3 regions of the Citrobacter tructae genome follow, and region 2 is predicted to be linked to each of the others. Evidence: predicted binding sites of a transcription regulator. Region 2 holds the regulator's gene; each other region holds the start of a gene.

Region 1 (10,667 bases), 420 kb from region 2:
CCGACGACCTCATCGGGCAACCTCTGGGCGATAAAATCCGAAATAACGACCGCATCGGCATCAAACCATTCCCGTCCCTGCATTCTTTCAATAATGGCGCGAAAACAGCTGGCAATGTCCGTACCGCCGCGAAAGCGCTGACTCAAAAAGCGGATCGCCTGCTCAATACCCTGCGGCCCAGAGAGTTCGTAGCGCACAACTTCAGTCGAAAATAGCATGATGAAGCAGCGGCGGTTATCGGCGAGGGCAACGCGCATCAGTGCCAGACAAAAGGCTTTTGCACATTGCTCGTTAAATCCCCCCATTGAGCCCGACGTATCCACGCAGACAATAAAAGGTCCGCGAGGCTGCTCGTCAAAATCCTGATGCACGACCGGACGCTCGGTGATTTTCTCACGCCAAGCTTCGCCGTGCAGGCGATATGTCAGCAGCTGTTTTTCCACCAGCCGCCGATAGAACTCATATTCCAGTTCGGTGATACCAAGTGTTGCCAGTTCCGGGGGGAGTAAACGCAAAATGTCGTCGCTTTGCTGGATGCCATCAACCTGCTCCGGGACGGTGGCTGGTTCACGCACCAGCGTACGAAACGTTTCCATCGGCGCATCTTTACGCGGTACCGATTTGGCTTCCCGGGAGCGGCCCAACTGATCGGCCAGCCTTTGGAGTTCGGGCTGCTGCGACAGGAAATCGCCGTACTTCACAATCAGCTGATAATCGCCGCGTTTGATTTGACCAGCGCTCATATCCCACAAACGTCCTGCGGCCGTGTCGTTTTCCGCCAGCACAGGATCCAACTGTCCGCTCAGCGTCATCCGCTCCTGGACTTCACTGAGCAGCTGTTCGCGCTCTTCTTCCAGTAACTGCTGGTTCAGCGTGGTGGTTTGAATCACCAGGCTTAAACGCCAGCGTTGTAGAAATAGCGTATGCAATGCGGGGGTGAATGTACTATTGCTATCAATTAGCTGTTGGGCTTGTCCGGCGTAGGGGGAATGCAGCCGGTGCAGTAGCGATAATATTTGCGGTAGCTGGACGATTAACTGCGGGGTGGAAAGGAGCTGACTTTGCTGGTAACACATCACTTCCTCCGTCAGCTCCGGTGGTACGCGGGTATCTTTCAGACGGTTGCGTAACGCCTCGCGCCAGCGGGGAAGATCGTTGGCTATCGCTTTCTTTAACCGGGGGAATTTTTCAAAAAAAACTGCCAGCTGTGGGGAAGCCAGCAGAGCGAGGATCATCTCTTCGATCATCCCCTCTTCGCTTACCGCCAGCATAATATTGAGCGTATCAAGCGTCAGCATTGTTGTGCCTGGCGGATCTGCTCACCGGCGTCTTGCAAGCTGGCTTCAATCCGACCTAACCAGTCGCTATGAATAAACAGACATTTTTGCTGTTCGCTAAACTCGCGGTGCTGTTGGTGCCACTCGTTGTCGAGCGCTTCAAGCTGCTCTTTTATCTCGCTGGGCATGCTCTCTTTCGATGAACCCGGTAGCGCCAGGCGCGAGCCTTGTAAACTGATGTCGCGCACGACCAGATGCTGATCGCTGTCGACTTCCATGTTCAGCGTCTGGGCAAAGCCGATCCCGTTTAATTTGCCACGGATCTCGCCGCCTTTGGTCAGCCACTGTTCCAGCGCGCTACGTTCAAACGCAATATGGATAACGTCCATATCGTGAAGCTTTAAGGGTTTTTGCAGCAGTAACGTCACAACCGACGTATTAACGTCCGCTGGTAAATCATAATGAGGACGGCGGCTGAATATCCCACCCTGACGAATGACGGTAAAGGCTGTTTTATCACTCTGTTGCTGCTGTAACTGGAGGCGGCGCTGAACAATAGCACCTAAACGCGTCAGCATTGCCTGTTGCTGCCAGGCGTGTCCGGTCATCAATATTTCGAGCTGTTGCTGCATCAGGTTCAGGCTTTGCGCGTCGTACCACAGGCAATCTTTCAACAGGATAAGATCGATAGGCGCGACCGCATCGCGTCCGCTGAAGAAGGCGCTGGCCTGTAACAGCCGGATTGCTTTTTTCCAGCGACGGTCAGAGATGTACGGGGCGCTCGGTAGCGCATCCAGTTGCTGGCGCAGCGTATAGACCAGCTCAAAGACACGATCGGGAAGTGTTATAGCGCCAATATCTTTTTGCCACTGGTAATACTCTTCATCAGTCACCTGTAATGTTGCCGGGACCGGATTGTCGCTTTCATCCTGCTGGCTTAACAGCATAGAGCGGAAGTTGGCCTTGTCCTGCACCTTGTCCAGCCACAGGCGAATCAGCATACGGTCATACAGTGCTTCCAGGCTGCTGTCTGCTTCAGGCAGCTCGTTGGACGCCGCCACCAGCAGACGCATCGGGATTTTTTCCTCAAATGCGCCGTTGCGAAAGTGGCGTTCGTTAATGGCGGTCAGCAGCGTGTTGAGGATTGCCGGGCCCGCTTTCCAGATTTCATCCAGAAAGACGATTTCAGCTTCTGGAAGATAACCCGCCGTTAAGCGCTCATAGCGTCCTTCATCTTTCAGGGCCTGAATGGACAAAGGGCCGAAAACCTCTTCTGGTGTAGAGAAGCGCGTCATCAGATATTCAAACGCGCGCGCGTTTTTAAATGCAAACTTCAGCCGACGCGCAATTAGGCTTTTCGCAATCCCGGGCGGGCCGAGTAAGAACACACTCTCACCGCTAAGAGCCGCCAGCAGGCAAAGACGAATAGCGTGGCTACGTTCATAAAGTCCCTTTTCCAGCGCATTGCTCAGACGGGAAATTCTTTCCGCTAATAAATGTGGGTGAGCCATAATGAAGTGGCGTCCTTTCGCCAAATGTACTGCGTAAACTGCGAGTATAGATGCTCTGCACCAGTACATTAATAGACTGAAGGTGCGCTAAGTTTTCTTTGAGCCAGATTAATCTGGCCACATTTAGGGGTACGATTTTGTGATTAATCGTGCATACTGTGCGCCTTTTTGTGGGCCAAGGGACGACGCACACATTTCTTATATATACACCAAATCAATCAATCTACACCAAGGCGGCAATGGAGTTTTCTCCTGGGATGGGGGGAATAACGAATGCAGCCCAGACGGAGTGGCGTGAAAGATGATGTGTATAAACGAAAGACGAGTCTATGAGCACTGATAATAAACAATCATTGTCTGCGATTACCCTCGCAGCGATTGGGGTTGTCTACGGTGATATTGGTACCAGCCCACTTTATACGCTTCGTGAATGTTTGTCCGGCCAGTTTGGTTTTGGCGTTGAACGTGATGCCGTATTTGGTTTTCTCTCGCTGATTTTCTGGCTGCTGATCTTTGTTGTCTCCATTAAATACCTTACGTTTGTCATGCGCGCGGATAACGCCGGGGAAGGCGGGATCCTAACGTTAATGTCATTGGCCGGGCGCAATACCTCGGCGCGAACAACCTCTATGCTGGTCATTATGGGGTTGATTGGCGGCAGCTTCTTCTATGGTGAGGTGGTGATTACACCTGCCATTTCGGTTATGTCGGCGATTGAAGGTCTGGAGATAGTGGCGCCACAGCTGGATACCTGGATAGTTCCACTCTCTATTATTGTCCTGACGCTGCTGTTTATGATTCAAAAGCATGGTACCGGAACAGTGGGTAAGCTTTTTGCTCCCATTATGCTGGTTTGGTTCCTGGTGCTGGCGGTGCTGGGCGTACGTAGCATTATTGCTAACCCGGAAGTGCTGCAGGCGTTAAACCCAATGTGGGCGGTGCATTTCTTCCTCGAATACAAAACGTTGTCATTTATTGCGCTGGGTGCGGTGGTTTTGTCGATAACCGGCGTTGAAGCGCTGTACGCTGATATGGGCCACTTTGGTAAGTTTCCCATTCGCCTGGCGTGGTTCTCCGTGGTGTTACCTTCACTGGTGCTGAACTATTTTGGTCAGGGGGCGTTGCTATTAAAACATCCTGAAGCAATCAAAAACCCGTTCTTCCTGTTGGCACCGGATTGGGCGCTGATTCCCCTGTTGATCCTTGCCGCGTTGGCTACGGTTATCGCCTCGCAGGCGGTTATCTCCGGCGTATTCTCATTGACGCGTCAGGCGGTACGTCTGGGGTATCTGTCGCCTATGCGCATCATCCATACCTCAGAGATGGAGTCAGGGCAGATCTATATTCCGTTCGTTAACTGGATGCTATATATCGCCGTGGTGATTGTGATTGTCAGCTTTGAACACTCCAGTAACCTGGCCGCCGCGTATGGTATTGCGGTGACGGGGACGATGGTGCTGACGTCTATTCTGTCGACTACCGTGGCACGCAAAAACTGGCACTGGAATAAATACTTCGTTTTCCTGATTCTGGTGGCCTTCCTGTGCATCGATATTCCGCTGTTCTCCGCGAACCTCGATAAACTTATTTCCGGCGGTTGGCTGCCGCTGACACTGGGTCTGGTGATGTTCACCATCATGACTACCTGGAAAAGCGAACGCTTTCGTCTGCTGCGCCGTATGCATGAACACGGCAACTCTCTGGAGGCGATGATTGCTTCTCTGGAGAAATCGCCGCCGGTGCGCGTACCGGGTACAGCGGTGTATATGTCCCGTGCCATGAATGTCATCCCGTTTGCGCTTCTGCATAACCTCAAACATAACAAGGTGCTGCATGAACGCGTGATTCTGCTGACGCTGCGTACAGAAGATGCGCCGTATGTTCATAATGTGCGTAGGGTACAAATTGAGCAGCTGTCGCCGACCTTCTGGCGCGTGGTTGCCAGTTACGGCTGGCGCGAAACACCGAACGTCGAGGAAGTCTTCCATCGTTGCGGTCTGGAAGGCTTAAGCTGTCGGATGATGGAAACCTCATTCTTTATGTCGCACGAGTCGCTGATTGTCGGCAAGCGACCGTGGTACTTACGTTTGCGTGGCAAGCTATATCTGCTGTTGCAGCGTAATGCTCTACGTGCGCCTGATCAGTTTGAGATCCCGCCTAACCGAGTAATTGAACTCGGGACTCAGGTCGAGATTTAACGCTACCGACGCCCTCTTTCCTCACGAAAGGGGGCGTTTTGTTTTCTCCCTCACTATTTTCCTTTCTTCTGATGATACGGCTTGCGAAACGTTTCGATGACGATCACATTTTCGTAACCTCGCGGTGGTTTTATGTGCATCCTTCGGACTAAACTAATTTTCAGCGAAACGTTTCGCTAGTGGGGAAAGAAAATGAAGAAAGGCACGGTACTCAACTCTGAAATTTCATCGGTGATCTCCCGTCTAGGGCATACCGATACGCTGGTGGTGTGTGATGCGGGTTTACCCATCCCGAACACCACAACGCGTATTGATATGGCATTAACCCAGGGCGTACCTTCTTTTATGCAGGTACTGGATGTGGTCACGCGTGAAATGCAGGTCGAGACGGCCATTCTCGCGACGGAAATCAAACAACATAATCCGCAACTCCACGAAACGTTGCTCAGCCACATTGAGCAACTGCAACAACACCAGGGAAATACCATAGAAATTCGTTACACCACGCATGAACAATTTAAAAAACAGACCGCAGACAGTCAGGCGGTAATTCGCAGCGGAGAATGTTCTCCGTATGCGAATATCATTCTTTGTGCTGGCGTCACGTTCTGAGGCCATCATGAACGCATTACTGCAACTTAAAGGGATCGATAAAGCGTTCCCGGGCGTTAAAGCGCTATCTGGCGCCGCGTTGAATGTCTACTCAGGTCGCGTTATGGCGCTGGTGGGTGAAAATGGCGCGGGCAAATCCACCATGATGAAAGTCCTGACCGGTATCTACACCCGTGATGCTGGTTCGTTATTGTGGCTGGGGAAAGAGACCACCTTTAACGGTCCCAAATCCTCCCAGGAGGCTGGGATCGGCATCATCCACCAGGAGCTGAACCTGATCCCACAACTTACAATCGCCGAGAACATTTTCCTTGGTCGTGAGTTTGTGAATCGCTTTGGCAAAATCGACTGGAAGAAGATGTATGCCGAAGCCGATCTGCTGCTCGCCAAACTCAATCTGCGCTTTAAAAGCGACAGGCTGGTGGGGGAGTTGTCGATTGGCGATCAGCAGATGGTCGAAATTGCCAAAGTGCTGAGCTTTGAATCCAGAGTCATCATTATGGATGAACCGACGGACGCGCTGACCGACACTGAAACTGAATCCTTGTTCCTTGTTATCCGTGAGCTGAAATCTCAGGGGCGCGGCATTGTCTATATTTCTCACCGTATGAAAGAGATTTTCGAGATTTGCGATGATGTGACGGTATTCCGCGATGGGCAGTTTATTGCCGAACGTGAAGTGGCCTCACTTACCGAAGATTCGCTCATTGAAATGATGGTGGGACGTAAGTTGGAAGATCAGTACCCGCGCCTGGATAAAGCGCCAGGCGATGTGCGCCTGAAGGTTGATAACCTGTGTGGTCCAGGGGTGCATGATGTGTCATTCACACTGCGCAAAGGCGAGATCCTCGGTATTTCTGGCTTGATGGGCGCCGGTCGTACCGAATTGATGAAAGTGCTGTATGGCGCGCTGTCGCGCACCAGCGGGTACGTCACACTTGACGGGCATGAAGTGGTTACGCGTTCTCCGCAGGATGGGCTGGCCAACGGTATCGTCTATATTTCTGAAGACCGTAAACGCGATGGCTTAGTGCTGGGCATGTCGGTGAAAGAGAACATGTCGCTGACCGCACTGCGCTACTTCAGCCGTGCGGGCGGCAGTCTGAAACATAAAGATGAGCAGCAGGCGGTGGATGATTTTATCCGTCTGTTCAATGTTAAAACGCCTTCAATGGAACAGGCTATCGGCCTGCTCTCCGGCGGCAATCAGCAAAAAGTAGCGATTGCGCGTGGTTTGATGACCCGACCCAAAGTGTTGATCCTTGATGAGCCAACACGCGGCGTGGACGTCGGGGCCAAGAAAGAGATTTACCAGCTTATCAACCAGTTTAAGGCCGATGGGCTGAGCATCATTCTGGTCTCTTCGGAGATGCCAGAAGTATTGGGCATGAGCGATCGCATTATCGTCATGCATGAAGGGCATCTCGGCGGTGAATTCACTCGCGAGCAGGCCACTCAGGAAGTATTAATGGCTGCCGCTGTGGGCAAGCTTAATCGCGTGAATCAGGAGTAAAAAGATGACTACCCAGGCTGTTTCTGGTCGCCGTTATTTCACTAAAGCATGGCTTCTGGAGCAAAAGTCGCTCATCGCTCTGTTAGTGCTGATCGCGATTGTTTCCACCATGAGCCCCAACTTTTTTACCGTTAATAACCTGTTCAACATTCTCCAGCAAACATCGGTAAACGCCATTATGGCCGTCGGCATGACGCTGGTTATTTTGACTTCGGGTATTGATCTGTCCGTCGGTTCTCTGCTGGCGCTTACCGGTGCGATTGCCGCTTCAATTGTAGGGATTGAAGTCAATGCGCTGGTGGCCGTTGCAGCTGCGCTGGCAGCTGGCGCAGCAATTGGTGCTGTTACCGGGGTAATTGTGGCAAAAGGCCGCGTACAGGCGTTTATCGCGACCCTGGTGATGATGCTGCTGCTGCGTGGTGTGACCATGGTGTATACCAACGGCAGCCCAGTAAATACCGGCTTTACCGAAAATGCCGATCTGTTTGGCTGGTTTGGTATTGGTCGTCCATTAGGCGTCCCAACGCCGGTATGGATTATGGGAATTGTCTTCCTGGCGGCGTGGTACATGCTGCACCATACGCGTCTGGGTCGCTATATCTATGCGTTGGGCGGTAACGAAGCGGCAACGCGTCTGTCCGGCATCAGCGTCAGTAAGATCAAAATTATCGTTTATTCACTCTGTGGGCTGCTGGCATCGTTGGCAGGCATCATCGAAGTGGCGCGTCTCTCTTCTGCACAACCGACGGCAGGTACCGGCTATGAGCTGGACGCTATCGCGGCAGTCGTGTTGGGCGGTACCAGCCTCGCGGGCGGTAAAGGACGTATTGTCGGTACGCTGATCGGCGCACTGATTCTTGGTTTCCTCAATAATGGTTTGAATTTGTTAGGTGTTTCCTCCTATTACCAGATGATCGTTAAAGCGGTGGTGATTTTGCTGGCGGTACTGGTAGACAACAAAAAGCAGTAACAACGACTACAGGACATCTTAAATATGAACATGAAAAAACTGGCTACCCTGGTTTCTGCTGTTGCGCTAAGCGCCACCGTGAGCGCGAATGTGATGGCAAAAGATACCATTGCATTGGTGGTCTCCACCCTTAACAACCCGTTCTTTGTTTCTCTGAAAGATGGGGCGCAAAAAGAAGCCGATAAGTTGGGTTACAACCTGGTTATTCTGGATTCGCAGAACAACCCGGCGAAAGAGCTGGCAAACGTTCAGGACCTAACCGTTCGTGGGACTAAAATTCTGCTTATTAACCCGACCGACTCTGATGCCGTGGGTAATGCCGTGAAGATGGCTAACCAGGCGAAAATTCCGGTGATCACCCTGGACCGTCAGGCAAGCAAAGGTGAAGTTGTCAGCCATATTGCGTCTGATAACGTGCTGGGCGGCAAGATTGCTGGTGATTACATTGCGAAGAAAGCCGGTGAAGGCGCGAAAGTTATCGAACTGCAGGGTATTGCCGGAACATCGGCGGCGCGTGAGCGTGGCGAAGGTTTCCAGCAGGCTGTTGCGGCACACAAATTTAACGTGCTGGCCAGCCAGCCAGCAGACTTCGACCGTACCAAAGGTCTGAACGTTATGCAGAACCTGTTGACCGCGCATCCTGATGTGCAGGCTGTATTTGCTCAGAACGATGAAATGGCGCTGGGCGCGCTGCGTGCTCTGCAAACTGCGGGTAAATCTGATGTGATGGTGGTTGGATTTGACGGTACGCCTGATGGCGAAAAAGCCGTAAATGATGGCAAACTGGCTGCGACCATCGCTCAGTTACCGGATCAGATTGGCGCAAAAGGCGTTGAGACTGCGGATAAGGTACTGAAAGGCGAGAAGGTTCAGGCTAAATATCCGGTTGACCTGAAGCTGGTCATCAAGCAGTAATAGCGATTCAGGTCGTTCGCGACCTGATGGCGACATAAATACGCCATCCTCAGACAGTTGAAGATGAAAGCGTAAAAAGAAAAGCAGGGCACGCGCCACCCTAACCCGGTGGCGCACTTTGACTTGGAATACCGAACATGAAAACCGCAGGCAACCTCGTTGTTCTTGGCAGCATTAATGCCGATCACATCCTCAACCTTAATTCTTTTCCGACACCCGGCGAAACCGTAACCGGTAGCCAATATCAGGTCGCATTTGGCGGAAAAGGCGCGAACCAGGCGGTTGCTGCGGGTCGTAGTGGCGCAAATATCTCATTCATTGCCTGTACGGGGGATGATGATATTGGTGAAAGTGTACGTAAACAATTAGCCAGCGATAACATCGATATTGCGCCAATTAGTGTTATTTCTGGCGAAGCGACCGGTGTGGCGCTGATTTTTGTCAATGCTGAAGGCGAGAACGTTATTGCTATTCATGCAGGAGCGAATGCCGCACTTTCTCCTGCGCTGGTGGAGGCTCAGCGAGACCGTATTGCGCAGGCTTCGGCATTGCTGATGCAGTTAGAATCTCCTATCGAAAGCGTATTGGCTGCGGCAAAAATTGCGCGTCAACATAACACTACGGTCGCGCTTAACCCGGCTCCGGCACGTGAACTTTCTGATGAACTGCTGTCGCTGGTGGACATCATTACCCCGAATGAAACCGAGGCTGAAAGGCTGACGGGGATACGGGTGGAAAACGATGAAGATGCTGCTAAAGCGGCGCAGGCGTTGCACGCGAAGGGTATTCACACCGTACTGATTACCCTAGGAAGCCGTGGCGTTTGGGCCAGTGTAAACGGTGAAGGTCATCGTGTTCCCGGCTTTAAAGTGGATGCTGTTGATACCATCGCTGCCGGAGATACTTTTAACGGTGCGCTAATCACAGCGCTACTAGAAGAGACACCGTTGCCTGAGGCGATTCGCTTTGCGCATGCGGCCGCGGCGATTGCGGTAACGCGTAAAGGCGCACAGCCCTCCGTTCCGTGGCGCGAAGAAATTGAGGCGTTTTTAGGTCAGCAGAGGTAACGCTTGGCTACAATGAAGGACGTTGCCCGCCTTGCGGGTGTTTCCACGTCGACGGTTTCTCACGTCATTAATAAAGATCGTTTTGTCAGCGAGGCTATTACCGACAAAGTTGACGCGGCGATTAAAGAGCTTAACTACGCGCCTTCCGCGCTGGCGCGTAGCCTCAAGTTAAATCAGACCCGCACCATCGGTATGTTAATCACTGCCAGTACCAATCCCTTTTATTCAGAACTGGTGCGTGGTGTTGAACGCAGCTGTTTTGAGCGGGGCTACAGCCTGGTGTTATGCAACACCGAAGGCGACGAACAGCGCATGAATCGTAATCTGGAAACGTTGATGCAAAAGCGGGTGGACGGCTTACTGCTGCTCTGCACCGAAACTCATCAGCCTTCCATGGAAATCATGCAGCGTTACCCTTCTATTCCCACCGTGATGATGGACTGGTCACCTTTTGAGGGTGAAAGTGACCTGATTCAGGACAATTCCCTGTTGGGTGGGGATTTAGCCACTCAGCATCTTATCGAAAAAGGGTTTACGCGCATTGCTTGTATTACCGGGCCGCTGGACAAAACGCCGGCGCGTTTACGTCTGGAAGGATATCGCG
Region 2 (10,667 bases):
GCAATCACCAGCCCGACGAGCGTACCTACCGAACGATGCAAAATACGTACCCGCGTTGCACCGTAGCCGTTTTGCGTGACGAACAGGACCGTCATCAGGATCCAGTAAGGTTTTGGCAGGTGTAAGGCGCTGCCCATCAGGCTGGCGATGCTCAACATGACGCTGATGCGTCCGGCATTACGCAGCGCCGGGGATTTCAACGACAGATAGTTTTTCAGGGCAGGGAGCAACGGCAATCGGCGCTGTTTGTCGGCCATCAAATCTCGGGCGTACAGTGGACGCTGAGTGCGTAGCACGCGGGCAATACGGCTAAAGTGCCAGTAGCAAAACTGCCCGACCGGGTTGTCCGGATGCTGGTTAGCAATTTTCTCCAGCGTGCCAATCTGTTTCTCCATGGAAAAACGCGTAGGCAAGCGATGATACAGAATGTCATCTGCCAGCACGCGCAGGCGGGCGGCGACGGTGCGCGCGTTCCAGCGAATCACCTGCTCCGCGTGGCTACGCTCGACCAGCTTTTGCACCTCTTCCGGTTGATGCAGGCTAACGGAAATATGTTCCTGCAAATCCAGTGCTTCCTGAAAGGACCGCAGCAGGCGTTTGTACTCGTTATTGCGATGCGCCGAAAGCATGTGCATTTGCTGATAACACTGGGTGATCAGATCCACGGCTTTTTGCTGGCGAACCAGCAGCGGGGGTAACGCTTTTTCGGGATCGACGTGCTGGGTTAGCAGGCTATATTTTGCTTCACAATAATCGGCCAGTTCGCGGTACAACAAGCTGAGCGATTCCCGCAGCGGCTGTTCACGCCACAGCCAAAACCAGAACCAGTTGAACGCGCCGTACCACAACGTACCCAGCGCATAGATCAGCAGCGGCTCCCAGATGGGCATATTCCCGGCCAGACTTAGCGTGAAAATCGCCGCGATCAGTGAGGCTGGCAGTAATCGAGCATGCAGAGGGCCCAGCTCTGCGGTTACGCCGAGAACCAGTGTCAGGCCGGTGAGGATTAGCGGAAGCGGTATGGTCTGCGCCAGCAGCAACTGCATGATCAGGCTGCACCCGGCAAACAGCGACGCGCCAATAACTAAGCGTTTGAAAAAGCGCTTATGCGGGGTATCAAGACCGGCAATGTTACAGCAGGCAGGGACGAGGGAGAAAAGCAGCCCCAGATGAAGCTGACCGATGATAAGACCGACAGCCACGGGCAAACACAGCACCAGGGTTTGTCGTAGTGCGTAGTTGATCTCGGGGTGATAAATCAGTCTTCGCCACATCGGTGTAAACAAGAATGGCGCATTACCCGGTAACGCGCCATTTCGATGAGGTTAACGCGTGCCGTAGACGACGATCGTCTTACCGTGCGCGGAGATCAGGTTCTGATCTTCCAGCATCTTCAGGATACGACCAACAGTTTCACGGGAACAGCCAACGATCTGGCCAATTTCCTGACGGGTGATTTTGATCTGCATGCCATCCGGGTGGGTCATAGCGTCAGGTTGCTTCGCCAGGTTCAACAGGGTCTGGGCGATACGACCAGTGACATCCAGGAAGGCAAGGTTGCCCACTTTTTCGGACGTTACCTGCAGACGACGAGCCATCTGGGAAGACAGGCGCATCAGAATATCCGGGTTAACCTGGATTAATTGACGAAATTTTTTGTATGAAATTTCAGCGACTTCACATGCGGTTTTGGCACGTACCCAGGCGCTACGTTCCTGGCCTTCTTCAAACAGGCCTAATTCACCAATGAAATCGCCCTGATTCAGATAAGAGAGGATCATTTCTTTCCCTTCTTCATCTTTGATCAGCACTGCCACTGAGCCTTTAACGATGTAATACAACGTTTCCGCTTTTTCACCCTGGTGAATCAGCGTGCTCTTCGATGGGTACTTATGAATATGGCAATGAGACAAGAACCATTCGAGAGTCGGGTCTGTTTGCGGTTTGCCAAGCACCATGCGCGGTTATCCTCTGTTATAAGCTGTCTCCAGAGCCAGAAAACGACGCTGCCTCTGGGGTTGCAAAAATATGTTTCCCGCTACCTGGGAAAGGGGCTGCTAAAAAGTGAACTGCAGCCTGTAATGTGATGTCCTCTGCATACATGCAGTACGTCTATGTAATACTGTAGCATCCTGACTGTTTTAGCATAGCTTTCGCCGTGTGTCTCCTGGTGTCTCGCTTCAGCATGATGCAGGTCGCCTTCCGTTGCGAGAATTGTTATGTACGCGTAATCTGTCAGGAAAATTGAAACATTGGAGTTACGAAATATGCAAGCGCGTGTAAAGTGGGTTGAGGGGTTAACCTTCCTCGGTGAGTCCGCCTCTGGCCACCAAATCTTGATGGACGGTAACTCTGGTGATAAAGCGCCGAGCCCGATGGAAATGGTGCTAATGGCTGCGGGTGGCTGTAGTGCGATTGATGTGGTGTCGATCCTGCAAAAGGGTCGTCAGGATGTGACCAACTGCGAAGTGAAACTCACTTCCGAACGTCGTGAAGAAGCGCCGCGTCTGTTTACCCATATTAATCTGCATTTCATCGTCACCGGTAACGATCTAAAAGACGCGTCAGTGTCCCGCGCAGTAGACCTCTCGGCGGAGAAGTATTGTTCCGTGGCGTTGATGCTAGAAAAAGCGGTGAATATTACCCATTCCTATGAAGTGATTGCGGCGTAATTTCTAATGCCGGATGAGCCTAGCGCTATCCGGCACAAACACCGCTTACTCTATTTTCTTCCCTTCCATCAGCCGTTGGACCAGCGGCAGCATGATCAGCTCCATTGCCAGCCCCATTTTGCCACCCGGCACCACTAATGTATTGATGTGAGAAATGAATGAGCCCTGCAGCATAGCCAGTAGCCAGGGAAAGTCGATACCTTCCAGATTACGAAAATGGATAACAACAAAGCTTTCATCCAATGACGGAATGCTTTTTGCTGCAAAAGGGTTAGAGGTGTCGACCGTCGGTACGCGCTGGAAGTTAATATGCGTGCGGGAAAACTGCGGGGTGATGTAATTGATGTAATCGTCCATTGAGCGCACGACTGAGTCCATTACCGCTTCGCGGGAGTGACCGCGCTCGCTGGTATCGCGGGTTAGTTTCTGGATCCACTCCAGGTTGACGATTGGCACCACCCCGACCAATAGATCGACATGCCGCGCCACATTTTGTTGCGGGGTTACTACACCGCCGTGCAAGCCTTCATAGAACAGCACGTCCGTCGGTTCAGGAAGAGGCTGCCAGGGGGTAAATGTGCCCGGAACCTGATTCCACGGAACGGCTTCATCATACGTGTGCAGATATTTTCGTGACTGGCCTTTGCCCGACTGACCGTACTCGATGAAGGTGTGTTCCAGCAGGCTGAAATCGTTGGCTTCGGGGCCGAAATAGCTGATGTGTCGCCCGGCGTCACGCGCTTTGCGGATCGCCATGTCCATCTCAGGACGGGTATAGCGGTGAAAACTGTCGCCTTCCACCTCGGCAGCGCGCAGATTTAACTGCGAGAAAATTTTACGAAACGCGAGGCTGGTGGTGGTGGTCCCCGCGCCGCTGGATCCTGTTACCGCAATCACCGGATGTTTGGCAGACATAACAACTCCATAAATAGGTTGGTTTTTTATTATAGTCAGCCGTCGACAACCGATTATTCGCGAAACTGTTTCTGCGGCATAATGTTGACCGTTTCATGCAGTTCTGACCATACCAGGATGGCTTCGCCAGATTGTAACTGGCGTCTGACGTCGGCGACTTTTTGTTCGAGTGAACGTTCATGTTCACCATAATCGGTGCCTTCACGCAAGACAAAGCTTTCAATCAGATTGTCCAGCGCTTCAGGGGATAAGTCCTGCCAGGGGATCTGCATGATTATGCCTCCAGATACGTTGTCAGCCAGTCGGGGATACGCGATTCCAGCCACATCTCGGGGCGGCGCAGCGTGCCGCCAATAAACCCAACGTGACCACCGTGCTCGGTTAACTGATATTCCACCTGCGAGGGCAGGTTTTCCGGTTTGGGGATCACATGGTGGTCCATAAACGGATCGTCCTTGGCGTGGATAATCAGCGTTGGTTTGGCGATCCGATTGAGCAACGGCATAGCGCTACACTGACGATAATAGTCTATCGCGTCGGCGAAACCGTGAATTTTTGCAGTAATCAGATCGTCAAAATCGCGAATGCGGCGCAGGGATTTCAACTGGGCCAGGCTTACCGGCAGCGAACCCGGATACGCCTCAAGCTTACGCGAGGCATTGGCTTTCAACAGATTGAGCAGGTAGCGCTGATAGACACGGGAGAAACCTTTCTCCATATGATAACTACAGGCTTCCAGTACGAAAGGCGCAGAGACAATAACTGCGGCATCAATTGGAATGTCGTTGCCTTCTTTTGCCAGCAGGCAGGCCAGCATGTTGCCGCCGAGCGAATAGCCGACCGCTGCGGTCGGCACGCGGCCGAATTCACATTCCAGCCAGTGTAAAAACCAGGTGCCGTCTTCGGTCTCGCCGGAGTGATAAATGCGGTTCAGGCGATTCGGTTCACCGCTGCAGCCGCGAAAATGCATCACCACGCCTAACCAGCCGCGCTTTTGCGCCGCCTCAATCAGTCCGTGGGCGTACGGGCTGTTCAGGCTACCTTCCAGACCGTGAAAAACGACCAGACGCGGTTTGTGCTTCGCCTGCTGCGGATCTTCACTCCATGCCAGATCGACAAAGTCACCGTCGGGTAATTCCAATCGCTGCCAGTGGGCGTCGAACTTCACCTTACGGCGAATTAAACGCGGCAGCATGGTTTGCAGATGTCGATTACCGATCCCGCGCATCGGGCGGAATTCTCGTGAATCATCGGCGGGTAGGGTTACTTCTGTAGGAGTGATTTCAACCATAACACCAGAGCAATTAATAATCGGAAAGAGCAACTATACCGCGCATGGAGCCTGCGGGTTAGCCAATATGTGATTTTGTGCTTATTCGGCCAGCAGGTTACGTGAGAAAAGATGAATTTCCACGCCCGGTTTACGTCGCCACAGGCGGGCTTTTCGCGTGCCTGTCGCCATACTTTCACCGGTATCTTCAAACATACCTGATGCTTCAAAGCGGCGGATCAGGCTTTTGCGCTGAATCGACTGGCCGAGGATAACTTCAGTAGCTTCCTGTAGCTGACCATGGGTAAAGGTATCCGGTAAACAGTAAACGGGTAGTAAAGAATACATCGTTTTTTGCCGCAAGCGGTGCAGGGCGGCTTCAATGATGTTTTGGTGATCGAAGGCCAGCGGATAGTCGGCAAGCTTATCAACGGGGACCCAGCGGGCATCGCTGACGCTGGCGATATGCGGCTCGCAGTCCACCCAAGCGATAAGCGCAAACCAGGTGACCGTCAGACTCCAGCCGCGCGGGTCACGATCTGGTCCGGAAAATGTGTCCAACTGTTCCAGCCACGAAGGTGAAACACCAGTTTTTTCAGTGAGTTTTCGTAGCGCTGTGGCGCGCGTGGAATCATCGTGTGTCATATCGATAAAGCCGCCGGGTAATCCCCAACGTCCTTTTTGCGGCTGGTTTGCCCGTTCGACTAGCAACACGCAGAGAGCCTGTTGATGCAGGGTAAATAACACGCTATCTACCGTCACCAGCGGAGAGGGAAAGCGGCGGGCATCATACTGATTCAGGTAGTCGGCTTCGGTGGTCATAAGGTACTCACGATGATATGTAACGCCGCCAAGTGTACCAGCCCGGCACCGGGGGGCAAGATGCGTTTTTTTCTCTTTGATTATCAATAGATTATTACCATATTCAAAAAGAATGCATTCTTTGCTTGCTTAATATGTGTCTTAAGGACATTATTAATTGTGTCGAAGGGACATAATTAAAAGAGGAAGCGAGATGAGCGTAAAATTAGCATTAACTCTGGATGACCGGGCTTACGCCATTACCAGCGGCATTTTTCCTGATGGGGCCGTCTGGTTAAAAGTCACCGATGCGTTGCCATCCTTCGCTCGTCTGATGCGCATTCGCGCCACGGCGATGCGCGACATGAATGATTTTATGCTGCTGGCGCAGTTGGTGGAGGCGGTGCGTCATCAAACCGATGTACTGGTCAGCCATCTTGAACTTCCTTGGCTGCCGTGGGCGCGACAGGACCGACATATGGTTGCGGGCGACAGCTTTGCGCTGAAGGTCTTTGCCCGTCAGCTAAATACGCTGCAGTTCGACAAGGTGAAAGTGCTTGATCCACACAGTGACGCGGCTGCGGCGGCAATAGATAATTTTGTCTCGCTTCCACAGGACGTCTGCCTGCTGCAAAGTACGACATTGCAGCTCCAGTTTACGAAAAATGCGCTGATGCTGGTGGCCCCCGATGCTGGCGCGTTGAAGAAAATTGATGCTGTTGCCAGAGCCGCAGGGGTTGCAGAGTACGCCATTCTGAGCAAAAAACGCGATGTTGCAAGCGGTAACCTGACGGGTTTTACGCTGGTGGCCGGTGACGTTAAGGGGCGGGATGTGCTGATTGTCGACGACCTGTGTGACGCAGGCGGTACGTTCATTGGCTCTGCGCAGGTATTGCGTGATGCTGGTGCCCGCAGCGTTAGTCTGTACGTCACCCATGGGATCTTTTCTAAGGGCGTTGAGCACCTGTTTGCTAACGGTATTGACGCCATCTACACCACCACGTCGTTAGCGGCCTCTACGTTGGCCCATCCGCAGCTTGAACTTATCGATATTGACGCGATTTACCGCGCCTGAGGGAGACTCTTGTTATGAAAATGAATCCAATTTTAGCTATTGACGGCTACAAAGTGTCTCACCGCGTGCAGTATCCGCAGGGCACTAGCCGGGTCTATTCCAACTTTACTCCGCGCAGTGATCGCTTTTTCTCGTCACCGCTGCCAGATGGCAAGCTGGTGTTCTTTGGCTTGCAGGGCTTTTTGCAGTGGTTTCTGGTTGATCTGTTTAACGAGGCGTTCTTTGCCCGACCGCAGGAAGAGGTGGTCAGTGAGTACAAGCAGGTGATGGACGGTTATCTGGGAAAAGACTCAGTAGCGGTCGATCATATTCGTGCGCTGCATCAACTGGGTTATCTGCCGTTGCATATTAAGGCGCTGGACGAAGGCAGCAAAGTGCCAATGGCGGTGCCAGTATTAACCATCATCAACACCCAACCAGAGTTTTTCTGGCTGGTGAATTACCTTGAGACGGTGCTGTCGGCGGAGCTGTGGAAAGCGTCCACCAATGCGACAATTGCCCACCACTACCGCAAAATTTGCACGCATTGGGCAGAAAAAACCTGCAGCGATATGACGCACCTTGATTTCCAGTGTCATGACTTTTCGTTTCGTGGCATGTCCGGATTGCAGGACACCATGCAGGCGGGTAGCGGGCATTTATTGAGCTTTAAAGGCACCGACAGTATTCCCTCTCTGTTGTACACCCGTGATTACTACACCGACGGTGAGGCGTATTTTATCGGCGCCAGTATTCCTGCCACCGAGCACAGCGTGATGTGTATGGGCGAGCGTGAACACGAGATCGAGACTTTCCGCCGTCTGATTGTCGATCTCTATCCGCAGGGATTTGTGTCGATAGTCTCCGATACCTGGGACTACTGGCAGGTGCTGACGGAATATACTCGTGAACTGAAGGGCCTCATTCTGGCGCGTGAGGGGCGGGTGGTATTCCGCCCGGACAGCGGCAATCCGGTTGATATTCTGTGCGGCACCGGTGCGGATGATGATAGCCGTGCCGATCGCACTCCGCAGGAGAAAGGGTCCGTGGAGGTGCTGTGGGAGATTTTTGGCGGCACGGTTAATGCCAAAGGCTATAAGGTTCTCGATCCGCACGTTGGGCTGATTTATGGCGATTCGATTACGCTGGAGCGAGCGAATGAGATCCTGCGCCGCCTGGAGGCCAAAGGATTTGCCAGCTCAAACGTGGTGTTCGGGGTGGGATCGTTTACCTATCAGTACAACACGCGTGATACCTTTGGCTTCGCGATGAAGGCGACCTGGGGAGAAGTGAAAGGCAAAGGCCGGACCATCTTTAAAGAGCCAAAAACCGATAATGGCCTGAAGCGTTCTGCCCGTGGTCTGTTGCGCGTTGTGTGTGATGAACAAGGCGAGTTACGTCTGCATGATGAACAAAGCTGGGCGCAGGAGCAGGAAGGCGAGCTGAAAACCCGTTTTCTCAACGGTAAGCTTTTAAACCGCGAGCACTTTGAAGACATCCGCCAGCGTCTGGCGGCACAACATTGATTCAAAAGAAAAAATGCTGGATGCGGTGTTTAGCATCGCATCCGGCAATCACGTTTACTCCGCCAGCATTTGCTCAAGCTGTTCTTGGGCGTCCAGCCAGGCCATTTCACACTCCTCCAGCCCCGACTTCGCACTGGCCTGCTGCTGCAGGCACGCGGTCAGCTCGGCTTTGCGGCTTTGGTCGTACAGTTCGCTGTCACCGAGTTTCTCTTCCGCCTGCGCCAGCTGTGCGTGCAGTTTCTCCATCTCTTTTTCCAGACGGGTAATCTCTTTACGCAGCGGCTGGGTCAGGGTGCGCAGTTCAGCTTCGCGGCGTTTCTGATCTTTACGTGCCTGGGCGCTGTTGACGCTCTCTTTGACCGGCTCGTCGCTCTGGCTTTCCTGCTTCTGTACGTCGCTCAGCCATTGCTGATAATCCTCCAGATCGCCATCGAACGGTTCGACCTTCTTGTCGTGCACCAGGTAGAGATCATCGGTGGTGGAGCGAATCAGGTGACGGTCGTGCGACACCACCACCAGTGCGCCTTCGAAATCGATTAACGCCTCGGTCAGCGCCTGACGCATGTCAAGATCCAGGTGGTTGGTCGGTTCATCGAGCAGCAACAGATTCGGCCGCTGCCAGACGATCAGCGCCAGCACCAGTCGCGCCTTTTCACCACCAGAGAAGCGGGCGGTCTGTTCGGTGACTTTGTCACCCTGGAAGCCGAAGCCGCCAAGGTAATCACGCAGTTTCTGTTCTAACTCCTGCGGTGCCATGCGGGCCAGATGCTGAATCGGCGATTCATCTGCGCGTAAAAATTCCAGCTGATGCTGGGCGAAGTAACCGAGCTTAATGCCTTTCGCCAGACCGATTTCGCCGCTAATCGGAGCCAACTCTCCTGCCAGCAGTTTAATCAGCGTGGATTTACCCGCACCGTTGCGCCCTAACAGGCCGATGCGCGAACCCGGCACCAGGTTCAGCTTAATGGAGTCGAGAATAATGTTATCGCCATAGCCCGCGCTGACTTTTTCCATTTTCAGCAGCGGGTTAGGCAGGCTTTCGGGGACACGGAAGCTGAAGTGGAACGGGTTATCAACGTGGGCCGGAGCGATAAGCTCCATACGTTCGAGCATCTTGATGCGGCTCTGTGCCTGCTTGGCTTTGGTGGCCTGCGCCCGGAAACGGTCGATATAGCTTTGCAGGTGCGCCACACGCTCCTGCTGGCTTTCATACATCGCCTGTTGTTGTGCAAGACGAGTGGATCGCTGCACTTCAAATGCGCTGTAGTTGCCGGTGTACTCAAACATTGTTTGCTGTTCGATATGAATAATTTTGTCCACGACCGGATCGAGGAAGTCACGGTCGTGGGAGATCAGGATCAGCGTACCCTGGTAGCTTTTCAGCCATCTTTCCAGCCAGATAACGGCGTCGAGATCGAGGTGGTTGGTCGGTTCATCGAGCAGCAGCAAATCTGAACGGCAAATCAGCGCCTGGGCCAGGTTGAGACGCATGCGCCAACCGCCGGAGAAATCGCTGACGGGACGCTCGAGCTGTTCGTTAGAGAAACCGAGTCCGTGCAGCAGACTGGCAGCACGTGAGCGCACGGTCCAGGCGTCAATGGCATCCAGTTTGCCGTGCACGGTGGCAATCGCATGTCCATCGTTACGTTCGTTGGCATCGTTCAACTGTGCTTCCAACTGACGATATTCGCGGTCGCCGTCAATGACGTACTCAAGCGCAGGCTGGGCAAGTGCGGGCGTTTCCTGATTCACCCAGGCGAGTTGCCAGTTTCCAGGGTACGTAAATCCTCCCGCGTCGGCGCTGATTTCATTTTTCAGCAATGCCAGCAGGGTAGATTTACCGCAGCCATTTTTACCCACCAGACCGACTTTCTGGCCTGGATTAATGGTGGCCGTGGCATTTTCCAGCAAGACGCGTACGCCGCGGCGAATTTGTAACGAGGAGAAAACAATCATAAGGCGCCGTATGTTCAGACTATGTTAATTTATCATTATGATAATGTAATGTGTGGGCGGTTTGCCGCACCGAGGCGCAATGGTAGCCCAAAACGTCGAAAATAGACAAAGACATAACCGGGAGGGGGATGATGTTCCAGCCAGCGAAAGTTTTGCTGCTGTATGCCCATCCGGAATCTCAGGACTCGGTCGCGAATCGGGTTCTGCTTAAACCGGCCATGCAGCTCAGTAATGTTACCGTGCACGATCTTTACGCGCACTATCCCGATTTTTTTATCGACATCCAGTATGAGCAGGCACTGCTGCGTGACCATGATGTGATTGTTTTTCAACATCCGCTTTATACCTATAGCTGTCCGGCGTTGCTCAAAGAGTGGTTTGATCGCGTGCTGAGTCGTGGATTCGCCAGTGGGATGGGGGGGAATCAGCTGGCGGGAAAGTACTGGCGGAGCGTCATCACCACCGGTGAACCC
Region 3 (10,667 bases), 1.2 Mb from region 2:
GAAAAACATCTCAATCGTTTTATTGAAGGCAAATGTGTGAGTGACATTAAACTCATTCACGATCAAATGCTCAATGCGACAATGTACTACTCTGGCTCCGGTGGTCTGGTGATGAACACTATTTCCTGCGTGGATCTCGCGCTGTGGGATCTGTTCGGTAAGGTGGTGGGGTTGCCGGTCTACAAACTGCTGGGTGGCGCGGTACGTGATGAGATCCAGTTTTACGCGACCGGCGCGCGTCCGGATCTGGCGAAAAATATGGGATTTATCGGCGGTAAAATGCCGACCCACTGGGGACCGCATGACGGGGATGCAGGGATCCGCAAAGATGCAGCAATGGTGGCTGAGATGCGCGAGAAATGTGGACCGGATTTCTGGCTGATGCTCGACTGCTGGATGAGCCAGGACGTGAACTATGCCACCAAACTGGCGCATGCTTGTGCGCCGCATAACCTGAAATGGATCGAAGAGTGTCTGCCGCCGCAGCAGTATGAAGGTTATCGTGAACTGAAACGTAACGCTCCGGCGGGCATGATGGTCACCAGCGGTGAGCATCACGGAACGTTGCAGTCCTTCCGTACGCTCGCTGAAACCGGCATCGATATCATGCAGCCGGATGTGGGCTGGTGCGGCGGGTTAACCACGCTGGTGGAAATTGCCGCCATTGCTAAATCACGCGGGCAACTGGTGGTGCCGCATGGTTCCTCCGTTTATTCCCATCATGCGGTGATCACCTTCACCAATACTCCGTTCAGCGAATTCCTGATGACCAGCCCGGACTGTTCAACAATGCGCCCGCAGTTTGACCCTATCCTGGTAGATGAACCAGTTCCGGTAAATGGACGCATTCATAAGTCGGTGCTGGATAAACCCGGATTTGGCGTTGAGCTTAACCGCGATTGCAATCTGAAGCGCCCTTATAGCCACTAAATCACCTGTGCGTTGTTGTTGATGCGACAACGCCCTCATTTCATTGAGGATCTTGCTATGAGTATCACTTTACTTGACGGTGTAGTGAAGAAAAACCGCGCCCGCTTGATTCCGTTTATGCTGGCGCTGTATGTGCTGGCGTTTCTGGATCGTTCGAACATTGGGTTTGCCAAAGAGACCTATCAAATTGATACCGGGCTGAGCAATGAAGCTTACGCGCTGGGTGCGGGAATTTTCTTTGTGGTTTACGCCTTTCTGGGCGTACCCGCTAATTTGCTGATGCGTAAATTTGGTGCCAGAACCTGGATTGGCACCACCACGTTGCTGTGGGGATTTTTGTCTGCGGCAATGGCGTGGGCGGATACGGAGGCGAAATTCCTGATTATCCGTACCCTTCTTGGCGCGGCAGAGGCAGGGTTCTTCCCCGGAATGATTTACCTGACTTCGCAGTGGTTCCCGCAGCGCAACCGCGCCAGCATCATGGGGCTGTTCTACATGGGAGCGCCATTGGCATTAACTCTGGGATCGCCGCTGTCAGGTGCGCTGCTGGAGATGCACGGTTTTATGGGGCATCCGGGGTGGTTCTGGATGTTCGTTATAGAAGGTTTACTGGCGGTAGGTGCGGGCGTTTTCACTTTCTTCTGGCTTGATGATACCCCACAGCAGGCGCGTTTCCTGAACGCTGAGGAAAAGTCCGTACTCATTAGCCAACTGGCGAGCGAAGAAGAAAAAAAGACCACATCTCGTCTCTCGGATGCGCTGCGTAACGGGCGCGTCTGGCAACTGGCGCTTATCTATCTGACGATTCAGGTTGCGGTGTATGGCCTGATTTTCTTCCTGCCCACGCAAGTTGCCGCGCTGTTGGGAACGAAAGTCGGATTCACGGCTTCGGTGGTCACCGCCATTCCGTGGGTTGTCGCATTGTTTGGCACCTGGTTGATTCCACGCTATTCCGACCGTACCGGCGACCGGCGTAATGTCGCAGCACTGACATTGATGGCTGCGGGGATTGGTATTGGCGTTTCTGGTTTGGTTTCTCCGGTACTGGCTATTCTGGCTTTATGTGTTGCTGCGGCGGGCTTTATCGCAGTACAGCCCGTGTTCTGGACGATGCCAACGCAACAGCTTTCTGGCACTGCGCTGGCAGCTGGTATTGGCTTTGTGAACTTGTTTGGCGCGGTAGGTGGGTTCCTTGCGCCAATCTTACGGGTTAAAGCAGAAACGTTTTTTGCCAGTGACGCTGCTGGGCTGCTGACCCTGGCGGGAGTGGCGATTATAGGTTCACTGATTATCTTCACTTTGCGCGTGAACCGTCCTTCCTCGCAAGTGGGCGCTGCGCATCAATAATCTTATCTACGTTGTAAGGATCGTTATGAACGCATTGTTAGCAAATCCCTTCAAAGAAGGATTACGCAAAGGGGAAGTACAGATTGGCCTGTGGCTCAGTTCAACCACTTCCTATATGGCCGAGATTGCCGCGACGTCGGGTTATGACTGGTTGTTGATTGACGGTGAGCATGCACCGAATACGGTGCAGGATCTCTATCACCAGCTACAGGCAATCGCCCCTTACGCTAGCCAACCGGTGATCCGTCCGATTGAAGGCAGTAAAGCGTTGATCAAACAGGTACTGGATATTGGCGCACAAACGCTGCTGATCCCGATGGTCGACAGCGCTGAGCAGGCGCGTCAGGTGGTCTCTGCTACCCGTTATCCTCCGCTCGGCGAACGCGGTGTTGGGGCGAGCGTGGCGCGAGCGGCGCGCTGGGGGCGAATAGATAACTATATGGCGCAGGCCAATGAGTCGCTCTGTTTGTTAGTTCAGGTTGAAAGTCGGACCGCCCTGGACAATCTGGACGAAATTTTGGATGTGGAGGGCATTGACGGTGTGTTTATTGGCCCTGCGGATCTCTCAGCATCATTGGGATATCCTGATAATGCCGGGCATCCTGATGTTCAGCGGATTATTGAGGAAAGCATTCGCCGCATCCGCGCGGCTGGCAAAGCCGCAGGTTTTCTCGCCGTTGATCCGGCGATGGCGCAAAAATGTCTGCAGTGGGGGGCGAACTTTGTCGCGGTAGGCGTCGATACCATGCTTTATACCGAAGCGCTGGATCGCCGGTTGGCAATGTTTAAATCTGATAAGGCTGTGCAAACGCTCAAAAGCAGTTATTGATACTTGCTTGCCCGATGGTGGAATACCATCGGGCAGCAGCGTTAACCCAATGCTTTGGCAAGCAGGGTGATTGGATGTTCACAGCGCTTGCTTGTTGACATCTCAATCTGCCATTTACAAGTTTCGCAGTCGGTGACGACGATATCAGCGCCGCTTTCTTCAATCTGGCGGAACAGCGGGGCGCCAATGGACTGCGATGTCGGATAGTTTTCTTTTTTGAAGCCGTAAGTTCCGGCGATGCCGCAACACTGGGAATCCAGCACCGTCAGTTCCAGCCCTGGAATTTGTCGCAGTAGCTCCAGCGTGTAGAGCGTCCAGCCCATTTTTTCCATATGGCACGGCGTGTGATAAACCACTTTTAATGGCAGTGTTTTCAGTGGCAGCGTTTTCCCTTCGTCCAGTTTGCGCCATAGCCAACGGGTGGCCAGCTCAATATGTTCGCGCAGGCCAGAGTTGTCGACATCCAGCACTTCAGGATATTCATCGCGTAGCGCAAAAGTACAGGTTGAAGAGGTGGCGATCACCGGAATACCTTTTCCGTCTATCGCTTCTCTGAGTGAGGCCACGTTGCTGACCGCCTGCTTACGCGCTTTATCGGTAAAACCGTTGGCGATCAGCGGCACGCCGCAGCACTTTTCTTTACTCAGCAACTGTACGCCGGTCCCCATTGCGTTCAGCACTTTAATCAGGTCTTTGCCAAGCTGCGGATGGTTGTAGTTGACAAAGCAGCCGTGAAAAAAGGCGACCTGATCCTGATACTGCGCCTGCTGTGCGGCAACGCCGCGATACCAACGACGGAAGGTGCCGAAGGAATATTTTGGCAGCGTCCGGCGATGATCTATTTTTAACGCGTAATCCAGCAACTGACGCACAGGCTTCAGTGAGGTGGCGGTATTGACTATCGGCGCGAACGGTGTAGAAACGGTGCCCATCAAATCGGTATGGCTTAAGACAAAGTTACGCAGCGACGGGCGCGTGGTGTCATATTTGGCGCGCGCGCGCTGGATGATATCGCCAATTTTCACATCTGACGGACAGGCCACTTCGCAGCGCTTGCAGTTGATGCAGTATTTCAGAGCGTCGTCATAGAGCGCACCATCTTTCAGGCGCAGGCGTTCGCCGTCCGGCCCGGCCTGTTTAGGGCCTGGGTAGCCTGGATTGACGCGGCTTACCGGGCAGGCAGTGGTACACACAGTGCATTTGATACAACTTTCAAAACGTGTGTCGCTCATTGCTGGCCTCCTGCACGTTTCGCAATATGATGTGCGGCATGCAAGGCGCTTACTGCGCACACGCCGCCTCCGCAACCTTGGGCTATAGGGTCAAAACCGCCAAGTACCGATCCGACGGCAAACAAGTTCTCTACTGTTTTTCCCGCAAGCGTAGGTCGCAGTTCAGCATCGGTGGTCACGCCAAACTGTTGCCACGGCTGCGGGTCGAAGACGTCGCGCTGATACCACTGCGCACGGGTCTCTGCCTGCTGGACATCCAGGCCAAGGATTGGCTCGTGGACGGCCTCGCGAGTGGCCACCAGCCCGCTGCTGAAGAAGCTACCGCTGGCGAGCACGGCGAAGCGTGGCCGCAGTGGAATATCAGCGTGGTTGCGGGTCCAGACTTCGCTCACTATACCGTCCTGACAGGTGATTTTTTTCACTTCGTCGCCCGGCATCCAGACGCCGCCCTGGCGCACAAACTGGCGTTGTAATTGATTGTGCAGGCGCATGCCTAGAACGGAAGGCGGTAAGGTCGGTAACAACATCAGCGAGCAGGGCAGACGTTCGTTGAGCCACTGCCAGAGCCGGGAATCGGCGAGGCCGAAGCAGGCTGGCATAATGATCATGTCGCAGGTTTTTGCTATTGGCAGCAGCGCGTCATAGAGCAGTTGCCATTTATCTTCGTTATCCAGCAGGCGTGCGATGTTAACCGCGCGAAACTCAGTAGGGTTATCGCGCAGGACATCCAGTTCTGGTAGCTCGATTTCTGCGGTTTCGACGCTGAGGTTATGCTGGCTCAGAGAGGCGGCCGCGAGGTGCGCCTGAAAATCCAGTAACCCGCTGATGCCCACCACGCAGATATGCTGAGCAGACAGCGGCCAGACAGGGACTTCCGGCGAGCTGAGCCAGGCTGAACGCAAGGTGCCCAGTGGCGTCACGCGTTGATGCCCATGATGAACCTCGCCCTGCAATTGGGCGCCAGATTCTTTCAGCAGAGTTTGTGCCTGCTGCGCCAGAGACAATACACTTTGCGTGCCAATGAGACTATAAGGATGCAACGGAGCCTGGGTGCGCAGCGCGTTCAAACCCGCCTCGATATCGCTCACCGGCTGCCCATCCGGCAGCGTGCTGAGTAAATCCAGCGAGCCGGAGGAAAAATGCAGTGCGCTTTGGCCGCGGGTAACAATCGTGCAGCGCAACCCGCTTTTTTGTAGCTGCAGACCGCACAGTAGCCCGGCGAGGCCGCCGCCGATAATGACGGTATCAAATTTCATCCTGGTGCTCCTTTTCCAGACCGCACAATCCCTGATAAACCCAGCGCGTGAATTCGCTTTCGCGCAGCGCATCTCCCCAGGCAATCGGCTGCACGCCTTTCCAGCGTTCGTTGAGGAACTCGGAGAGTTGGGTGATGGATTGCGCGGCGGTGGTAACATTAAAACGTTGCAGCAAACCTGCGGCACGGCAGGCACACAACTCGCCCTGGCATGTCCCCATCCCGACGCGGGTACGACGACGTAAATCCAGCAGGCTGTTGACGGTTAAATTTTCCACAGCGTATTGCACTTCTCCCGCTGTGACCGCCTCGCATTCACAGACCAGACTGCGGTGCTGACGACCTTCGCTCAGCCAGGCAGGGGTGCGATCGCCGTGACGGTAGACCGCTGAGCCACGGAGTGGTGCTGGCAAAGAGATCACACGTTTTAGCGTGTGCTCAGTCGATTCCTGCGAACCTGGCAGCGCGGCATCCGCAGTGGTGCAAGGTCGGGTATTGCCTAGCTTGCGGCAGACGGCGTCGGTAGCCCATTCGGCCATCAGGCGGTAGGTCATCAGTTTGCCGCCGGTGATAGTGATAAACCCATCCAGTCCGTCGCGTTCGGCGTGATCGAACAGTACGATACCGCGGCTAACGTTGCGACCTGTTGGATCATCGTCGCTGGCCACCAGCGGACGCACGCCGGAGTAGGCGCGTAAAATGCGCGTTTTCGCCATAATCGGGGCCAGTTTTTCCCCTTCACGCAGTAGAATATCAACCTCTTCAGCGGTGACGCGGTTGCTGTCGATATCGTCGTAATCAATGTGCTGTGAGGTGGTACCGATCAGCGAGATGGTGTCGCCAGGCACCAGAATGTCGGCATCAGACGGCTTACGACAGCGGTTGATGACATGTTGGTTAATGCGATGATCCATGATCAGCAGCGAGCCTTTCGCTGGGAACATGCGGATGCTCAGATCGGCATATTCCGCAATCCGTTGACCCCAGATCCCGGCGGCGTTCACCACCACCGGCGCATGCAGGGACTGCATCTCACCGGTAAGATGATTGCGTACGTTCACACCGCAGACGGTTGCGCCTTCACGAATCAGCCCGGTCACTTCATGGGCCGTCAGGATGACTGCGCCATGCTCACGTGCATCCAGCATGTTGGCGGCGGTCAAACGGAAGGGATCCACGGTACCGTCCGGTACTTTTACCGCACCAATCAACTGCGGATTCACCGCTGGCTCGATAATGCGTGCCTGTTGGGGGTCAATCGCCTCTGCGCGGATCCCCGCGTCTTCACAGGCGCGAATAAAGGTGGCCTGGAAGGAGAGCTCATCTTCCGGCAACGTAATAAACAGACCGTCCGTTGATTCAACGCAGTGGCGGGCGATACGTTTCAGAATTTGGTTTTCGCTAATACATTCACGAGCAGATTCAGCGTCAGTGACGGCATAGCGTGCACCGCTGTGCAACAGGCCGTGGTTACGTCCCGTCGCACCGGTGGCGATATCGTGGCGTTCGACCAAAATGACGCGCAATCCGCGTAGGGCACAGTCGCGTGCGATCCCGGCACCTGTTGCTCCTCCACCAATGATAATCACGTCACTTGTTTGCGAGTCGCGAGTTTTCATTGTTTTTCCTCACAGTTCGTTTTTTATCATTTAGCCACATAAAAAACATGGATTGTTTGATTTCGCGCATAATCGCTCATTATTCGAAAATGAAACGTGATTCCGTGCGCCTTTATGAACATTTGTCATAAAACTGTAACAATATGTGCTGTGTTTCACATTATTGCGCTGAATCTTTCCTTAACATCGCGGCCACACTGGGGGCGGTAGCGTCGCGATGACGTACTACAGTGTTTCCTTCGAATGAAAGACGGCCACGGAGGCTACATAATATGTTGAGCATTTTTAAACCGGCGCTACACAAAACGCGCTTACCTGCAGCGGAGATCGATCCTACTTATCGTCGATTGCGCTGGCAGATTTTCATGGGGATATTCTTCGGCTATGCGGCGTACTATCTGGTACGTAAGAACTTTACTCTGGCGATGCCATACCTGGTTGAGCAGGGTTTCTCTCGTGGCGATCTGGGCTTTGCATTGTCTGGTATCTCCATTGCTTATGGTTTTTCGAAATTTATTATGGGGTCCGTTTCGGACCGCTCGAATCCGCGCGTTTTCCTGCCTGCGGGCTTGATTCTGGCTGCGGCAGTCATGTTGTTTATGGGCTTTGTGCCGTGGGCGACATCGAGTATTGCCGTGATGTTCGTGTTGTTGTTCCTCTGCGGCTGGTTCCAGGGGATGGGGTGGCCACCGTGTGGCCGTACCATGGTGCACTGGTGGTCGCAAAAAGAGCGCGGCAGTATTGTTTCTGTATGGAACTGCGCGCATAACGTGGGTGGCGGTCTGCCTCCGCTGCTGTTCCTACTGGGGATGGCTTGGTTTAACGACTGGAAAGCTGCACTGTACATGCCGGCATTTGGTGCGATTATTGTCGCCCTGATTGCTTTTGCTCTGATGCGCGATACGCCGCAGTCCTGTGGTTTGCCGTCTATCGAAGAGTATAAGAATGACTATCCGGACGATTACAACGAAAAAGCAGAAGAAGAGCTGACTGCGAAGCAGATCTTCATGCAGTACGTTCTGCCTAACAAACTGTTGTGGTACATCGCGATTGCCAACGTATTTGTCTATTTGCTGCGTTACGGCATCCTCGACTGGTCGCCGACCTACCTAAAAGAAGTGAAACATTTCGCACTGGATAAATCATCCTGGGCCTACTTCCTGTATGAGTATGCGGGTATCCCTGGCACCCTGTTGTGTGGCTGGATGTCGGATAAAGTCTTCCGTGGTAACCGTGGTGCGACTGGCGTGTTCTTTATGACGCTGGTGACTATTGCAACGGTCGTTTACTGGATGAACCCGGCGGGAAATCCGAATGTTGATATGGCATGTATGATTATCATCGGCTTCCTGATCTACGGTCCGGTAATGCTGATTGGTCTGCATGCGCTGGAACTGGCGCCGAAAAAAGCGGCGGGTACGGCGGCAGGCTTCACCGGGCTGTTTGGTTACCTGGGCGGCTCTGTGGCGGCGAGCGCCATTGTGGGTTACACCGTTGACTTCTTCGGTTGGGACGGTGGTTTTATGGTGATGATTGGCGGCAGCGTACTGGCGGTTATTCTGCTGGTGATTGTGATGATTGGTGAAAAACGCCATCACGCAGAGATGGAACTGAAGCGTAACGGGGGCTAATAGATGAAAACCACATTGAAAAGTCTCAGCGTAGCGTTGATGCTGACCGGGATGGTGGTCAGCAGCGCGGCTATCGCCGCAGACAAGATTGTGATTGCACACCGTGGGGCCAGTGGCTATTTACCTGAGCATACGCTGCCAGCAAAAGCGATGGCCTATGCACAGGGCGCGGATTATCTGGAGCAGGATCTGGTGATGACCAAGGACGACCATCTGGTCGTTCTGCATGACCATTATCTTGATCGGGTAACCGATGTCGCTGAGCGTTTCCCGGATCGCGCCCGTAAAGATGGGCGTTATTACGCCATCGACTTTACGCTGGATGAGATCAAATCGCTGAAATTTACCGAAGGTTTTGATATCGAAAACGGCAAACAGGTGCAGACGTACCCCGGGCGTTTCCCGATGGGGAAATCTGATTTCCGCGTGCATACTTTCGAAGAAGAGATCGAGTTTGTTCAGGGATTAAATCATTCCACCGGTAAGAACATTGGCATCTATCCGGAAATCAAAGCGCCGTGGTTCCATCATCAGGAAGGGAAGGACATTGCGGCGAAGACGCTGGAAGTGCTGAAAAAGTACGGCTACAGCGATAAGCAGGACAAGGTCTATCTGCAAAGTTTTGATGTGGCGGAACTTAAGCGCATCAAGAATGAGCTGGAACCCAAAATGGGGATGGATCTCAACTTGGTACAGCTGATTGCTTATACCGGCTGGAATGAAACCCAGGAGAAAAAGCCGGACGGCAGTTGGGTGAATTACAACTACGACTGGATGTTTAAACCGGGTGCCATGAAGCAGGTTGCTGAGTACGCGGATGGCATCGGCCCGGACTATCACATGCTGGTGGATGAGAAGTCGAAGAAAGGCAATATCATGTTGACCGGTATGGTGAAGGAGGCGCATCAGAACAAGATGACGGTGCATCCTTATACCGTGCGGGCCGATCAGTTGCCGGACTACGCGACGGACGTGAATCAACTGTATGACATCTTGTATAACAAGGCGGGTGTTGACGGGTTGTTCACCGACTTCCCCGACAAAGCGGTACTGTTTTTAACAGATAAGCACTAACGCTGCCTGAACGGCTACCTTTACCCGGCTTACGAACGATGGTGTTTGTAGGTCGGGTAAGCGCAACGCCACCCCACAAAACTACATTTCTATTTCAATATCACCCTTTGCCCGGCAACAGCAGGGCAATATTTCACCCGGCTGAATAAAGGCCAAAGGCTCTGCAATCCAGTCAACCTGACCCGCCACCAGACGGGTACGACAGGAGCCGCAGTAGCCTTCACGACATTGATACTCGACTTCAACATTGTGCGATTCGAGCGCGGCCAGCAGGGAAGGATGTTCATCCTGGCACAGCAGTTGTGTGCCAGAGATGCGCAACGTCACGCGGCCCATCAGAGCTGGAAGTTACTCAGATCGTCGGTATCGACTTCGGCATCGATCTGCCCGACCAGATAAGAGCTGACTTCCACTTCCTGCGGCGCAACCTGCACGTTATCGGACACCAGCCAGGTGTTGATCCACGGGATTGGGTTCGAACGCGTCTGGAACGGCAAATCAAGCCCAACGGCCTGCATGCGGATATTGGTGATGTACTCGACGTACTGGCACAGAATGTCTTTGTTCAGGCCGATCATCGAACCGTCGCGGAACAGGTAGTCTGCCCACTCTTTTTCCTGCAACGCGGCCTGTACGAACAGGTCGTAGCAATCCTGTTTACACTCTTCGGCAATCTCTGCCATTTCTGGATCGTCTACGCCGCTGCGCAACAGGTTCAGCATATGCTGAGTGCCGGTCAGGTGCAGGGCT

Evidence for each region. The regulator CRP, encoded in region 2, controls carbon source genes, mostly activating them, when cyclic AMP is high. The targets are predictions, from matches to a motif close to ATGTGANNNNNNTCACAT.
Region 1: a site for CRP is predicted at 5,078-5,095, ahead of rbsD (D-ribose pyranase). Genes of this name have one in related genera too.
Region 3: a site for CRP is predicted at 7,356-7,373, ahead of glpT (glycerol-3-phosphate transporter). Genes of this name have one in related genera too.

What each region holds. Positions count from the first base shown of each region.
Region 1 covers NZ_CP038469.1:3,382,852-3,393,518, reverse strand. The annotation lists gene viaA (ATPase RavA stimulator ViaA) at 1-1,298, opposite strand, end outside; gene ravA (ATPase RavA) at 1,292-2,788, opposite strand; gene kup (low affinity potassium transporter Kup) at 3,118-4,986, shown strand; gene rbsD (D-ribose pyranase) at 5,179-5,598, shown strand; gene rbsA (ribose ABC transporter ATP-binding protein RbsA) at 5,606-7,111, shown strand; gene rbsC (ribose ABC transporter permease) at 7,116-8,081, shown strand; gene rbsB (ribose ABC transporter substrate-binding protein RbsB) at 8,106-8,996, shown strand; gene rbsK (ribokinase) at 9,134-10,063, shown strand; gene rbsR (ribose operon transcriptional repressor RbsR) at 10,067-10,667, shown strand, end outside.
Region 2 covers NZ_CP038469.1:3,802,757-3,813,423, forward strand. The annotation lists gene E4Z61_RS18800 (YccS/YhfK family putative transporter) at 1-1,274, opposite strand, end outside; gene crp (cAMP-activated global transcriptional regulator CRP) at 1,326-1,958, opposite strand; gene E4Z61_RS18810 (OsmC family protein) at 2,268-2,672, shown strand; gene E4Z61_RS18815 (phosphoribulokinase) at 2,718-3,587, opposite strand; gene E4Z61_RS18820 (YheU family protein) at 3,641-3,859, opposite strand; partial or broken gene E4Z61_RS18825 (hydrolase) at 3,862-4,924, opposite strand; gene E4Z61_RS18830 (NUDIX hydrolase) at 4,960-5,679, opposite strand; gene prs (ribose-phosphate diphosphokinase) at 5,873-6,733, shown strand; gene E4Z61_RS18840 (nicotinate phosphoribosyltransferase) at 6,748-8,238, shown strand; gene E4Z61_RS18845 (ABC transporter ATP-binding protein) at 8,293-10,194, opposite strand; gene kefG (glutathione-regulated potassium-efflux system ancillary protein KefG) at 10,326-10,667, shown strand, end outside.
Region 3 covers NZ_CP038469.1:185,017-195,683, forward strand. The annotation lists gene rhmD (L-rhamnonate dehydratase) at 1-930, shown strand, start outside; gene E4Z61_RS01495 (MFS transporter) at 988-2,277, shown strand; gene yfaU (2-keto-3-deoxy-L-rhamnonate aldolase) at 2,303-3,106, shown strand; gene glpC (anaerobic glycerol-3-phosphate dehydrogenase subunit GlpC) at 3,148-4,338, opposite strand; gene glpB (glycerol-3-phosphate dehydrogenase subunit GlpB) at 4,335-5,594, opposite strand; gene glpA (anaerobic glycerol-3-phosphate dehydrogenase subunit A) at 5,584-7,212, opposite strand; gene glpT (glycerol-3-phosphate transporter) at 7,485-8,843, shown strand; gene glpQ (glycerophosphodiester phosphodiesterase) at 8,847-9,917, shown strand; gene yfaE (ferredoxin-like diferric-tyrosyl radical cofactor maintenance protein YfaE) at 9,999-10,253, opposite strand; gene nrdB (class Ia ribonucleoside-diphosphate reductase subunit beta) at 10,253-10,667, opposite strand, start outside.